3 regions of the Peribacillus sp. B2I2 genome follow, and region 2 is predicted to be linked to each of the others. Evidence: riboswitches for the same ligand, from Rfam matches in the RefSeq annotation. Region 2 holds a riboswitch; each other region holds the start of a gene.
The links. A riboswitch is a leader RNA that binds a small molecule or an ion and turns the genes downstream of it on or off. The one in region 2 is predicted to bind cobalamin.

Region 1: linked by a shared signal. The riboswitch ahead of metE (5-methyltetrahydropteroyltriglutamate--homocysteine S-methyltransferase) and the one ahead of ABIE66_RS05470 (ribonucleoside-diphosphate reductase subunit alpha) in region 2 are both predicted to bind cobalamin.
Region 3: linked by a shared signal. The riboswitch ahead of ABIE66_RS27205 (ABC transporter substrate-binding protein) and the one ahead of ABIE66_RS05470 (ribonucleoside-diphosphate reductase subunit alpha) in region 2 are both predicted to bind cobalamin.

What each region holds. Positions count from the first base shown of each region.
Region 1 is NZ_JBGCCB010000001.1:762,759-767,790, reverse strand. Features, by position in the region: gene ABIE66_RS03850 (aminopeptidase) at 1-1,097, opposite strand, end outside; gene bcp (thioredoxin-dependent thiol peroxidase) at 1,109-1,579, opposite strand; gene ABIE66_RS03840 (potassium channel family protein) at 1,642-2,061, opposite strand; cobalamin riboswitch at 2,319-2,510, shown strand; gene metE (5-methyltetrahydropteroyltriglutamate--homocysteine S-methyltransferase) at 2,665-4,971, shown strand; gene ABIE66_RS03830 (acyl-CoA thioesterase) at 4,968-5,032, shown strand, end outside.
Region 2 is NZ_JBGCCB010000001.1:1,080,955-1,085,986, forward strand. Features, by position in the region: gene ABIE66_RS05465 (ribonucleotide-diphosphate reductase subunit beta) at 1-200, opposite strand, end outside; gene ABIE66_RS05470 (ribonucleoside-diphosphate reductase subunit alpha) at 246-2,543, opposite strand; cobalamin riboswitch at 2,684-2,863, opposite strand; gene ABIE66_RS05475 (manganese-dependent inorganic pyrophosphatase) at 3,157-4,086, shown strand; gene ABIE66_RS05480 (hypothetical protein) at 4,186-4,332, opposite strand; gene ABIE66_RS05485 (SulP family inorganic anion transporter) at 4,418-5,032, opposite strand, start outside.
Region 3 is NZ_JBGCCB010000001.1:5,444,990-5,450,021, reverse strand. Features, by position in the region: gene ABIE66_RS27220 (hypothetical protein) at 1-115, opposite strand, end outside; tRNA gene ABIE66_RS27215 (tRNA-Arg) at 613-686, opposite strand; gene ABIE66_RS27210 (polysaccharide deacetylase family protein) at 933-1,772, shown strand; cobalamin riboswitch at 1,860-2,034, shown strand; gene ABIE66_RS27205 (ABC transporter substrate-binding protein) at 2,214-3,179, shown strand; gene ABIE66_RS27200 (FecCD family ABC transporter permease) at 3,184-4,197, shown strand; gene ABIE66_RS27195 (heme ABC transporter ATP-binding protein) at 4,203-5,032, shown strand, end outside.

The DNA of each region.
Region 1 (5,032 bases), 320 kb from region 2:
TTTGGGTTTAATGCATGTAATTCAGGCAATATGAAAATTCCATCCCTTCTGATCAGCACATCGTCAAAGTAGATGTCACCACCGCCATATTCAGGACGCTGGATCAAGACCATATCCCAGTGTATAGATGAACGGTTTCCATTATCCGCTTCTCCATAGGCAAGTCCCAGAGCCAAGTGCAGACTCCCGCTTATTTTCTCATCGAATAATGTATCGTCCATAGGTTCCAATATGTATGGATTGATTCCAATTGCGAACTCCCCGATAAAACGGGACCCTTCATCGATATCCAGAATCCGGTTCATTTTGGCAGGTTGATTGGAAATGGCTTTAATGATTTTCCCCTTTTCAATGTTTAATTCCATGTCACTAAAGGTGATTCCTTCATAGGTTGTGGGTGCGTTGAAGGATATCCTTCCATTGACGCTTTCTTTTATGGGTGCCGTAAACACTTCCCCATCAGGTAAATTCTTTTTGCCGGCACATATGATGGCCGGCATACCTTTGATGGAAAAAGTCAGATCTGTCCCCGGTGAAACGATCCTGACTTTGTCAGTCCCTTCCATCAATTGCTTTAACGGTTTCAATGCCGCCTCCATTTTCCCGTAATCCATAGTGCAAACTTTGAAAAGGAAGTCTTGGTACCTGTCGAAGTTCATGCCGGCTTTTTGCGCTGATGCGTTGGTGGGATATTTAAGTAAGACCCACCGTCGGTTGTTTACATAGAAAAGAGTGGGAGAATTCATAGCTTCCCCTTGAATACGTTGCCTCTCGATGGGAACATCAGTCATTTCCACGTCGTTTTCTTCACTGGTGATGATGATGACCGCATCGATATCCGTATACTTCTTCAAAGCCCATTGCGACGATGTATCAAGTTGTTCCTTCACATTCCCTTGTAACAGATGTCGGCTAATCTCATCGTCTTCGAGTTCTATATATGGATAAGCACCCACCCTGTATATTTCATCAATCAGCTCTTTCAACAATGGTTTCGTGTTGATATGGCCCCGGATGAGGATTCTCTCTTTTGGCTGTAATTGTATCGAATGATGAATCAGCCTGGCCGCAAGCTTCGTTATTCGTTCATCCTTCATCTGCCTGTCCCTTATTTTTCTAGGTCTCGAAGAGTTTCAAGCGCTTCTTCGACGTGGCCTTTGACTTTTACTTTACGCCATTCCTTGACTATTTTACCTGCCTTATCAATCAGGAAAGTTGAACGTTCAATGCCCATATATTCCTTGCCGAAATTCTTTTTCAATTGCCACACATCAAATGATTCAGCCGCTTCATGGTTTTCGTCAGCTAGCAGCAGAAAAGGCAATCCATGTTTTTCGATGAATTTTTCATGACGTGCCGCCGGATCTGGGCTTATACCAATGATGACAGCGTTCAATTCCTCGAATTGTTCATTGTGGTCCCGGAAATCACAGGCCTCCGTCGTGCATCCTGGCGTCATGTCTTTTGGATAAAAATATAAAACGATGTATTTCCCTTTAAAATCCGATAGGGAAACCATTTCACCATTGTTTGCAGGGAGTTGAAAATCAGGTGCTTTTTCTCCAATTTTAACAGTCATATTGAATCCTCCATTTCCTTCATTATGGTAAGAGTACCCAATAATCGAAAGAAACACAACTTTCATTTATCCTTCCTATCTTTATGCTCCAGATCGATCACCGTCCGAATCACGAACGCTGCCGGGAGTGTGTACCCGATGAAAGCCTGAATGGTAGCTATCATCCTGCCCATTCCAATTGGGGCTATATCTCCATACCCTACAGAAAACATGGTCATCGCGCTAAAATAAAAAGAAGTCTTCAACTGTTCATAGAATGTGCCATCCAATCGATTGCCCATATCAAGAATCACCGAATGATTCTGAAGCTCGTATAATAAATAAATCAGTGCAAATCCAACTAATATCGTCGCATATAAATTGCCAAGCCACAGCATATCCTCCAGAGAAAACTTCTTTCCTCCCGACTCAACAAGAAATAACGTCCGAATGCTCATCACCATGCAAAAAATGATTCCTGCAATCAAGATGTAGAAAGTCATCCCCTACGCCCCATTTCAAAACGCCACTTCCTTTATACATACTCCCTGTCCTAACAATATATTCTTTTTTAGGAACAGACTTCAGCCTTATCACTCACACACCCTAAAGGCATTTGTCAAAATGTCGGGAACGTTTCCCGATTTTTTTCATGTTGACCCTTTTGGTCGGATATGTTAAGATTATCTAAATTTTTATAATAGTTTTTATTTTATAAATATTTGGTACCTGCAATCAGTTTATCAGCAGGTTTAGTGAAATTTCATATGTGGAAATAGGTTCCTAATTTTCATTAGGATTAAAAGGGAAGCCCGGTTTGATTCCGGCACGGTCCCGCCACTGTAATGGGAATGTTAGCGCCATCCAATATGCCACTGATCTACGGATCGGGAAGGCTCGCTGCTAATGATATTCCCTAAGTCAGGAGACCTGCCTATTTCGACAACACTGTTTTAACCTACGGGAGATAGGGAGGTGTTAGGGACCTTATAATTATAAGGGGCATTCTGCATGTCTCTTTATTTTAAGCATTTCTAACTTTCTCTTATTGACAGTTAGGGGTGCTTTTTTTATTGTTTTTAAACAAATCAAAGGAAAGTAGGAGGATGAGAATTTTGAAAAGCAGTAATTTGGGGTACCCGCGAATCGGGGAAGATCGTGAATGGAAACGTACATTGGAAGCATATTGGTCTGGGAAAATCGATGAACCAAAATTTACGGCACAACTAAAAGCCATCCGTTTAGGCAACTTACAAAAACAAAAAGATCAAGGCATTGATATCATTCCTGTCAACGACTTCACTTTCTATGATCAAATGCTCGATATGTCCGTCATGTTCGGTCTTGTTCCTGAACGTTACTCTGCCTATGAAGGCGGAAGCGTTCCCCTTTCCGTTTATTATTCAATGGCTCGCGGGAACAATGATGAGGTCGCTTCCGAAATGACGAAATGGTTCAATACGAACTATCACTATATCGTCCCTGAATTAAAACTGCCACAGCTGACTTTAACAGAAAATAAACCACTTGTAGCATATCGGGAAGCCAAGGAAAAGCTAGGGATTGAAACGAAGCCCGTGTTAATCGGACCTTATACTTTCATCTCCCTTTCCAAAGGCTTCAAAAAACAAGATATCCCTGGCATAATCCTGCGCCTGCTTCCTCTATATACGCAAATCCTGCAGGAGTTGGAGCAAGAAGGCGTGAAGTGGATTCAAATGGACGAGCCTTCTCTTGTTTCATCCATTTCCAAAGATGATATGCAAACTGTTACTTACCTCTATGAAAAACTGAATGAAGCAGCACCAAACCTAAACATCATGCTGCAAACATACTTTGATGCCGTGGAACACTACCAAGAAGTCATCGAATTACCAGTTCAGGGAATCGGTCTTGATTTTGTACATGATAAAGGAAGGAATCTAAGTAATCTTGAAGCATCCGGCTTCCCGAAGGACAAAGTGCTTGGTGCAGGTGTGATTGATGGAAAAAACATTTGGCTTTCTGATTTATCGAAAAAGATTCAATTGATCGACACTCTAAAGAAAAAAGTAGCCGAAGACCGAATCTGGCTTCAACCCTCTTGTTCCCTGCTTCATGTTCCAGTGACCGTTCGTAATGAAACCGCCGTTTCAAAAGAAGTGAAAGAAACCCTTGCTTTCGCCGATGAGAAACTTGAAGAAATAACACTCTTGGTCAAAGGGAATAATCAGGGCTTTGAAGCAATCGCCGATAAGGTCGATGCTAATAAATTAACGGTTCAGACGTTAGCTAGTTCAAATGCACGGAATCATAAGAGTGTACAATCCAGTGTCGAAAAGGCTAAATCAGAGCATGTTGGACGTCAGCTGCCATTTAAAGAACGTTACCAAAAACAACAGGAATTTTTCAAATTGCCTTTTCTACCTTCAACAACGATCGGTAGTTTTCCCCAGACATTTGAAGTTAAGCAAGCACGCGGGAAATTCAAAAAAGGAGAATGGAGCGCTGCGCAATATGAAACATTCATTAACGAAGAAATCGGCAGGTGGATCGACATTCAAGAAGAAATCGGCTTGGACGTTCTCGTACACGGGGAATTCGAACGGACGGATATGGTTGAATACTTCGGTCATAAGTTAGGCGGATTTGTCTTTCTAGAAAAGGGCTGGGTACAATCCTATGGGTCTCGCTGCGTAAAACCACCAGTCATTTATGGCGACATCTATTTCATCGAACCGATGACAGTCAGGGAAAGTGTATACGCACAATCACTTACGAAGAAGACCGTAAAGGGAATGCTTACAGGTCCTGTCACGATTTTGAACTGGTCATTTGTCCGTGATGATATTTCCAGGGAGAATGTATGCTACCAGCTGGCACTTGCTTTGGAAAAAGAAGTCATTGCATTGGAATCGGCAGGAATCAAAATGGTCCAAGTTGATGAACCTGCACTTAGGGAAGGTCTACCATTGAAAAAAAGCGATCGCGATGAGTATTTGAACTGGGCTGTGAATTCGTTCTTGATATCCACATCAAGCGTGGAGGATACAACGCAAATTCACACGCATATGTGCTATTGCGACTTCAACAGTTTCATGGATGTCATTTCTTCCTTGGATGCCGATGTAATTTCCATCGAAACATCCCGTAGCCATGGAGAGCTTGCTTCCGCATTCGAGGAAAAAACGTATGAAAAAGGTATTGGCCTGGGTGTGTATGATATTCACAGTCCCCGAGTTCCAGCAGTGGAAGAAATGGTCGATATGATTGAACGGGGCATCAAGGTATTAGATAAAGACCAGTTTTGGATCAATCCCGACTGCGGCCTGAAAACAAGGGGTATCCCGGAAACCGTCGCCTCCCTGAAAAACATGGTCGAAGCAGCAATAATCGTCCGTGAAAATCTTTTAGCCCAAACAACAGGCAAATGATTGAAAAGGAAAGCGGCTTATCAAATGCCCATCCAACACAGCAGTCACGGACTTTCCTAAC
Region 2 (5,032 bases):
CACTGCTTTTTATCCTGAATCATGTTCACGCTCGATGGTTTCCAAAAGTTATTGATGAGCTGAGTATAGGTATCATAGAATTTTTCATACTGAATATCGTTCCAAAGGAGAAAGCCTGAAGCTTCTCCTTTGAAAACACCTGTCGCTTTAGTTGGATGCGTTGGTTCCAGCATCCGGATCTTTTTGATATGATTTGTCATTCGTGAAAACTCCTTTAAGAGTAGATTACTGGGTTATGGTTGTCGTTAACTTGAACAGCTTTCGCAGGCATTGTCATATTCGGAAGAAGTTGAACGAACATAATATGTTGATTTCAACCCGGATTCCCAAGCGGTTAAATGTATATCCAATAGGACCTTGGCTTTGATTGTGTTGTGTACATACAGATTAAAGCTGATTGCTTGGTCAATATGGCGTTGGCGGGCAGCATTTTGCCTGATGCTTTCCAGTTGATCCAAATTAAATCGGGTCTTTTTATAATATTCATACGTATTTGGCGTCAAGCCTGGTGCGGTCACCTTGAATTTAAAGTTTTTCTTTTCCTCGTAAAATTCAATTTCATACAAAGGATCGATCCCATCCGTGGAATTACCGATCTTGGCAGTCGATGAATTGGGGGCAATGGCCATTAAATATCCATTACGGGTCCCGTGTTCCTGGACGTTTGCTTTTAAATCCATCCATTTTTGATCCGTATAGTCACGCAGTTCGAAATATTCCCCTGTATGCCAATCCGATCCTTCGAAATATGGGTACGTTCCTTTTTCCTTAGCCAATTCATTGGATGCCTTGATCGTTAAGTAAGCGATCTTTTCGTATAATGCATCGGCATATTCAACTGCCTCATCCGATTCCCAATAAATATTCTGTGTGGCAAGTAAATGATGCCATCCAAACGTTCCTAAACCAATTGCCCGGTAACGTTTGTTCGAGATGGATGCTTGCTTGACCGGAAGATTATTCACATCGATTACGTTATCCAGCATCCGGATCTGAATGGGAATCAACCTTTCCAAAACATCGCTGCTCACCGCACGGGGCAAGTTAATGGATGAAAGGTTGCAGACAACGAAATCGCCGCTTTTACGAACAACAACGACATCTCCATCTTCTGTTTCGTATTCATCGGTGATCGTCGAAGGGCTTAAGTTTTGAGCAATCTCGGTGCAAAGGTTAGAACAATAAATCATACCTTTATGTTTATTTGGATTCTTCCGGTTCACTTCATCGCGGTAGAACATATATGGTACGCCTTCTTCTAATTGAGAAATCATGATGCTTTTCATGATGTCCATCGCATTGATCTTTTCAAAGCTATAGTTTGGAAGCGAACCATTTTCTGCGGCCTCGACAGCAAGTGCATAATGATTCCTGAAGCTTCCTTCGCCTTTCTTCTCGTCGTAAAGGTCTTCAAGTGAGAATCCAAGGGTTTGCTTGACGGTATGCGGATCGAAAAGATACCATTCTTTTCTGTCACGTACAGCCTCCATGAATAAATCAGGAATGCATACACCCGTAAAAATATCATGGGCTTTTAATCTGTCATCCCCGTTTTGCGTCTTCAAATCAAGAAAGCTCATGATATCTTTATGCCAGGCATCCAAGTAAATCGCGATGGCACCTTTACGTTGCCCCAATTGATCGACACTGACAGCTGTCTGGTTGAATAGTCGAATCCAAGGAGTCGTGCCGGAACTATTTCCAGAGAAACCACGGATATCGGAACCAAGCGAGCGGATCTTACCAACGTAAAGACCGACACCGCCACCGAATTTTGATACTTTTGCGGCATCGTAGTTAGATAGGTAGATACCATCAATGGAATCTTCAATTGCGTCGATAAAGCAAGAGCTTAACTGTCCATGCGTTTTTCCTGCATTGGAGAGTGTAGGTGTCGCAACAGTCATATAAAGGTTGGACATTGCCCAGTAAGCTTCTTTGATAAGTTGCAGGCGGTGCTCCGTTTTTTCCAATCGCATGATTTCCATCGCGATGATCATGAAGCGCTCTTGGGGCAGTTCGTAGACCTTGTCCTTTTTTGGGCGGGCTAGGTAGCGATCGTTTAATAAGTAGATGCCTATGTAAGAAAATAATTTATCCTTTTCCGGGTCGATCACCGAACCCAATTCCTCAATTTCCGCTTTCGTATAAGAAGAGAGCAGTTCTGATTTATAGATGGGGTAACGCTGGCCTTCTGAAAGTTGGGAGAGTTCCGTGATCAGTTCATAGAATGGGCCATAACTTATGCCTTCATAACCTCGATTAGCTTGTGCATCCCTATACATCGCATTCAACAGTTCTGCTGCAGCAACGAACGTCCAATCGGGAGCATCGATATCGACACTTTCCAGAGCGAGCTGAATCAGTTTCTTTGATGCCTGTTCTTCGGTTGAGTCACTTTTGCGATCAAGCCATTTTGTAAAACGCTTCTTGAACTTTTCCATATCGAGACGGCCTTCAAATTCCTTCGATAACATCTCAAGCTGGATGGAATTCGTGTCGGTGTCATTTTCACTTATGGTAGAGTTATATGTTTGAGTCATTAATAATCCTCCTTGTAAACTTCCGCTAAAATAAAAAAAAACCGCCCAATGAATTGAGCGGATCAAACGATAGAATAAAAGAGCCATGAAAAAATAGCCATTATGCTATCGTTTCATCATCTCAATCCCCGAAGAATAAGAAACGTGAAAAATTCAAGGCAGGTCTCCTGACTCATGATCATCCTACTTTGAGTCCTTCCCGTATAGAGAGCTATACAGTGGTTTCTCATTTCGTCACATTTACAGTTGCGGGGACAGTTCCGGGTTCGCACCGGATTCCCTTTTCAGCCATCGCTGGCACCTTGGATTACAAAAAATTCTATATATAGTTATTAGTGTTGTTTGTGTAATCAATATCTAGTATTTCTGCTTATATTATCGTAAGCCATATACGATGATAATTCAACTAATATATTTGAGAAAAACCAACCCTTATCTATTGACAAAGGGAAGGTAGAGGGTGAAAGAATGAAAGATTTTATTGGGGAATGGGTAATTCAAGCACTGAATTTAGGGGATTTTGTGTTAAAATAAAGTGTATAGTAAAGGTGGCTCTCCTTTATTGCGATAAGGGGATTCGCGGAAAAATATTTATGAAAAAGGAGATAAAATCTTGGAAAAAGTATTAGTTTTTGGACATAAAAACCCGGATACAGACACAATCTGTTCAGCAATCGCTTATGCAGATCTGAAAAAGCAGTTAGGTATCAACGCTGAACCAGTTCGTCTGGGTGAAGTGAATGGTGAAACTCAATATGCGTTGGACCACTTCAAATTCGAAGCTCCTCGTCTTGTGGAAAAAGTGGCAGGGGAAGCTGATGGCGTGATCCTGGTCGATCACAATGAACGCCAGCAAAGTGCTGAAGATATTGACCAAGTACGTGTGTTGGAAGTTATCGACCATCACCGCATCGCTAACTTTGAAACAAGCGATCCTTTATATTACCGTGCGGAACCAGTTGGCTGTACGGCAACCATTTTAAATAAAATCTATAAAGAAAACGGCGTTGAAATCCCAAAAGCGATTGCAGGTCTTATGCTGTCTGCCATCATTTCGGATTCTTTATTGTTCAAATCGCCGACCTGCACGGATCAAGACGTTGCAGCAGCTATGGAACTGGCTGATATTGCGGGAGTCAACGCTGAAACATATGGTTTGGAAATGTTGAAGGCGGGAGCTGACTTGAGCGACAAAACGATTGCCCAGCTTATCACTCTTGATGCAAAAGAATTCTCCATGGGCATGGCTAAAGTGGAGATAGCTCAGGTCAATGCTGTTGATCCGAACGAAGTCCTTGCTAAGCAAGCCGAACTAGAAGCAGCCATTGAATCGGTCATCGCTGTGAAGGAATTGGATTTATTCCTATTCGTAGTAACGGATATCCTGACCAATGATTCTGTTGCCTTGGCTCTTGGTAAAGCAGCCAACGCAGTGGAAAAAGCATATGACGTTTCATTAAACAATAACATCGCCGTCTTAGAGGGCGTTGTATCGCGTAAAAAACAAATCGTGCCGGTCTTAACGGGCGTATTCAGTAAATAATATAGGGAAAGGGGTGCTCATTAAAAACGTGGGCATCCTTTTTCTGTACATGCAAAAAAAGACTCAACCATCCATTTAAAGGTGTTTGAGTCTTTTTTCTTAATTCAAAGTTTCCTTTTCTTTTTCATAGGCGATGACAATCAGTTCTTTATTGGCTTCCTCGCCAAGTTTGCTTTCAAAGCTTTTCAGTTCATTCAATAAATCTGGTGACAGATTTGCTGCCGTATAATCCTGCTCGGATGTCATGCTTTTCGCTCCTTTCAAAAGGAAATATTCCATGTTATCTATTTTGTCGGTTTGAAAAGTTTCTATTCAGCAGAGTTTTACTTCTTCAAGAAATTTTACTTTCGGATGTAGCGAGTTTTTCCAGCAATAACGAACTTTCCTCATCGAGGCCTTGCACCTGGACAGGTGTACCTCGTAGCTGATATTTTAGGACAACCGTATCAACAGCACCGACTGCAGAAGCATCCCATATTTTAGAGAGGGAAAAGTCGATGATGATTGCATCGGCTTTTTCCTTGAAATCAAACTTCGAAACAAAGTCCTGGACCGAAGCGAAAAATATTTGTCCGCTAATACGATAAGTGATTTTCTTAGCATGGATGTCTTCCGTTTTCTCAACAGCCACTTTAGAAATTTTAGCTGAGAAGAAAATCATGCTCAAGAGCACTCCAGCCAATACCCCTTTTGATAAGTCATGCGTATATAGGACAATGAGGACCGTCACGATCATCACGGCTGCATCCGTCCTTGGAGCCTTATTGAGCCTCTTTAGGGAAGACCAGTCAAATGTCCCGATTGAAACCATGATCATGACTGCTGCAAGTGCAGCCATCGGTATTTTAATAAGGACGTCATTCAGTACCACGATTAATACCATAAGGAATGCGCCAGCTACAAAAGTGGAGAGTCGGCCCCTTCCTCCTGATTTAATATTGATACC
Region 3 (5,032 bases), 4.4 Mb from region 2:
TTGTGTGTGTGTGTTTATCCGTATCTGCTAGTGTAAGCGTACTGAATGTCTGCTGATCACCCGGACTGAAAATTGCTTCATCATTCTCTGGATTCCATAGGTTGTAAATACTCATGATCAGTATCCTCCTCCTTTGGGCGAGAAGACTAGTAATTCCCTTTTTGGTTATCGACTAACTCTTCAATTGACTCTAACGCTGATCACCGGGACTAAACACCGCTGCGTCATTCTCTTTGTTCCATTGGCTTCTGATTGTACTCATCGTGCACATCATCTCCTTTGGTGAGAATGTCTTACAGTATTTATCTACCCGGATGGGACAGGTTAAAACATATATTTCAAAAAAATATTACTTTTCTGCGGATATATATATCGAAAAACATCATTAATTAAAACTTCTCTTTAAACAGAGTCAAAAAGTTGAAAGAAAATTAAATGGTTAATCTCATAATGTATTGTTCGCCGATACTTCCGACTTTTCTCATACCGGTATCTAGAAATCCGACCTTTACATTGGAAGCCCCTCAAAAACCTAAATAGGTAAGGCCATACCAACAGAAAAACCCTGTTACGACGCGGAGGTACCGCATTGTAACAGGGTTTTAAAATTAGCGTCCCAGATAGGAATCGAACCTACGACCTACAGCTTAGGAGGCTGTCGCTCTATCCTGCTGAGCTACTGGGACATATAAAAAAAGTCGACGACTTATTTATTATATTTCTTATAGGCAAACTTTTCAAGTTAATAGCAATAATAATTATGAAAAAATCATCTAAACGCTTAGCGGGTCTCTTATTTCTGTTTTTTCCTTTTTTTTCGTTAAATGGAATACTTTATTATTGGTTGGTTTTCTGGTACTATTATACTAGAAAAAAATAGGAGAATGATAGTGGGAAAATACAGAGTTTTACTGTTTGTGGCATTGCTGGGGATGTTAATTTTACCTGCATGCTCACAAGGGATTTTAGAGGGTATAGGCAAAAAGAGGGCTGCGCCGATTGCGGAAGATGACATTGAAGTGGTTGAGGCAGCGGAGAATGGCACCGGACAGGATTCAAAGGACGAACCGGAACAAATCGATACGAGAAATTGGATAAGGGCCGATTCTGCGGTTCAGTTTCCAATATTGATGTATCATAGCATTTCTGAAGGTAATGGCCTTCGGGTTCCAAGAGAGGAATTCCAATCACAAATGACTTGGCTTCGGGAGAATGGTTACTATACATTATCCCCTAAAGAAGCATTCCTCGTTTTAACCGAAAATCGGATGCCAAGTGATAAGTGCGTCTGGCTTACTTTTGATGATGGCTATACAGATAACTACACGGAAGCTTTCCCCATATTAAAAGAATATGATATGAAAGCAACCATCTTCATGATTGGGAAGTCCATTGATAAAGGTCATCACCTGACTGAAAATCAAATGTTGGAGATGAGCAGGAATGGGGTTTCGATCGAAAGTCATACTATCAACCATTTGGAGCTGAACCGGATGACGGCAGAGCAGCAAGAAGCGGAAATGGTTCAGTCGAAGGAGCTATTCGACCGTATCCTCGACCAGGACACGACAGTAATTTCCTATCCGGTTGGCCGGTATAACGAAGAAAGTCTATGGGTGTCAGAAGAAGCTGGATACAAGATGGCAGTCACTACCGAACCTGGAGGAGCTTCAAGGGACCAAGGGATGCATTCCCTGCATAGGGTTCGGATTTCACCGGGATTATCAGTCGAGGGATTTGCGTCCCTGATTGAAAATGCTTCTAATCATTGAAGATGGACGGGTCATTTCGAGGCAAGTCAGAAAAATCATATAATAATCGATTCTTACATGGTGTATAATGAAAGGCAGTGAAAATTATATACATATGAACGATTTGGTGTCTTAATGACTTAAAAGGGAAGTTGGTGAAATGCCAGCGCGGTCCCGCCACTGTATATGGGAGCCAACGGATGTTTACCACTGTATGAGATATGGGAAGGTGCCGTTGACGATGACCATGAGCCAGGAGACCTGCCAAAATTCGTACACCTGTAACCTACGCGGATGGGAAGGTGTGTGGCAGACCCTAAAGAGTCCGTAATTATATTGTTGCCATACAAGCATCTTCCGTTTAACGGGAGGTGCTTTTGTTTTGGGGTGCATCTTCCGATAATGCGTTTTGTTCATTAGGTGTGAAGAAATTAAAAGAAAAAAAGATTGTGGGGAATGAAAATGAAGAAGATTTTTGGTCTGATACTGGTGATGTTGCTGACTGCAGGTATGATGGTTGGCTGTAGCGATGCTACTAATGAAGGAAAAGAAAAGCAGGAAACGAATCATGCCAAACAGGAAGTTTTCCCGATTACGATTAAAGATGCAACAGGCGAAAAGGTGACGATAGAACAAAAACCGAAGAAAATCGTTTCGTTGATACCAAGTAATACGGAAGTTGTCTTTGCACTTGGCTTGGGTAAAAAAGTTGTTGGTGTTTCCGACTATGATAATTATCCGGAAGAAACGAAAGAAATTGAAAAAGTTGGCGGAATGGAAATGAACACGGAGATGATTGTCTCCTTGAAGCCCGACCTTGTTCTTGCCCATGCATCCAGTGCCCATAATTCGAATGAGGGTTTGCAGCAGCTTAAGGATGCTGGAATTGCTGTCCTCGTAGTCAATGATGCACAAAGCTTTGACCAAGTCTATGATTCTATAGATATGATTGGACAGGCAACAGGGGAACATGATAAGGCAAACGGAATCGTTACGGACATGAAAACGAAGCTCAAGGATATTCAGGAAAAAGCCAAATCCGTAAAGGAAGCGGATAGGAAAACCGTTTTTGTGGAGGTTTCACCGTCACCTGAGATATATACACCTGGAAAAAATACCTTCATGAATGAAATGCTTCAAATTATTTCAGCGGAAAATGCAGCTGCTGAACTGGACGGATGGGCAAAAATTGATGAAGAGTCTATGATTGCTGCAAATCCGGATGTCATCATTACAACGTATGGTTATTATACAAAAGATGCAGTAAGTCAAGTGAAGGGCCGAAAAGGGTGGCAAGACGTAAATGCTGTGAAGGATGACCAAGTCTTTGATGTCCATTCCGACTTGGTGACCCGTTCCGGTCCACGCTTAATAGAGGGAGTAGAGGAACTTGCCAAATCAGTCTATCCGAACCTATTTGACAACTAAATGGATGATTGCTTATTTGATTGCGTTATTATTTTTGTTATTCGCAATGACGATAGGCATTTCCTTTGGTTCGGTGCCAGTACCGATTCCTGTACTATTACAAATTATCGGCAAGGAGATTTTTCATTTACCGATTTCAGATGATCCGGATGTAATGCTTACGAATATTGTGATGAACATCCGCTTGCCGCGTGTGTTGCTAGCGGGTTTTGTTGGGGCATCACTTGCGATTTCGGGAGCGGGGTTTCAGGGCCTGCTCCGGAATCCGCTCGCTGACCCTTACACATTAGGTATTTCATCAGGAGCATCAGTCGGTGCCGTATTGACAATATTCTTGAATATATCACTACCATTCATCGGTTTATATACTCTTCCGGCATTGAGCATCGTATGCTCAGTGCTCACGATGTTCTGCGTACTGGCTTTTGCAAAAAAAATGGATCGATCGATGAAAGTGGAAACGATCATTTTAACGGGAATCATTTTCAGCTCGTTTTTAAGTGCCTTCATTTCATTGATGATTGCGCTGACTGGTGATGAATTAAGACAAATCATCGGCTGGCTGATGGGAAGCGTTTCAATGCGCGGATGGAATTATATTGCAATCATTTTGCCGTTTTTTATTATTGGTTCGCTGATCTTGATGATGAATACGAGCGAATTGAATGCGATGACTTTCGGGGAAGACCGGGCAAAACACTTAGGTGTTAATGTTAAGCGGCGGAAAATGTGGATTTTGATAGCCGGTTCGATGTTGACAGGGGCAGCCGTTGCCGTTTCAGGGGCGATTGGCTTTGTAGGATTGGTCATTCCTCATTTTGTCCGAAAGATTTGGGGACCTGACCATAAACATTTGCTTCCGTTGTCATTGCTGGTAGGAAGCGGATTCCTAATATTGGCGGACTTTGTAGCACGGTCGATCATTGCCCCATCGGAACTGCCGATCGGGGTGATCACTTCACTTATCGGGGCACCCGCATTCGCGCTGATTTTATTAAAGAGACGGAGAGAAGGGTAAGATGGATGCTTGAAGTTAAAGGGTTAACAGGTGGATATGACAACAAAGCTGTTTTGGACTCTGTTACTTTTGATGTACATAAAGGGGAATTATTCGGGATTCTTGGCCCAAATGGCAGCGGAAAAACGACGCTTTTAAGTATGCTTAGCGGGGTGCTCGATTATACGGGCGGAAGCATACGGATAAGAGGAAGGGATTTGAAGGATTATTCGTCAAAACAACTTGCACAGGTCATTGCTGTGCTCCCTCAGCATTCCTCATTAGCTTTCTCATATACGGTAAAAGAGACGGTCTCACTTGGGCGATATGCCCATCAAACAGGTTGGTTCCATAGTTGGTCCGCAGAAGATGAAACGATTGTCCAACGGGTTATGGAACAAACGGGAGTAGCAGATTTTCACGATCTTCAATTTGAACGATTATCAGGCGGGGAGAGACAAAGGGTCTTATTGGCACAGGCACTTGCCCAAGAACCGGAAATCCTTTTTTTGGATGAGCCTACGAACCACTTGGATCTTTCCTATCAAAAGGATCTTCTTGATCTAATGAGGAAAATGGCAAAAGAGCAAGAGTTGACCGTTATTTCAATTTTTCATGACTTGAATTTGGCTGGGTTATATTGTGATCGGCTTATGTTGCTTGAAAAAGGGAAAATTTTGGTTGTGGATGTGCCGAATGAAGTGCTCCGACAGGAACGGATTCAGGGGGTATATCGTACGACGATCGAAAAACATCCACATCCCGCCCTTCCGAAACCGCAAATGTTCATCGTTCCGGAAAAGCATGGCTATGATACTATCCCATTGGAAATTGATGATTCTTATCTGACAGTCGG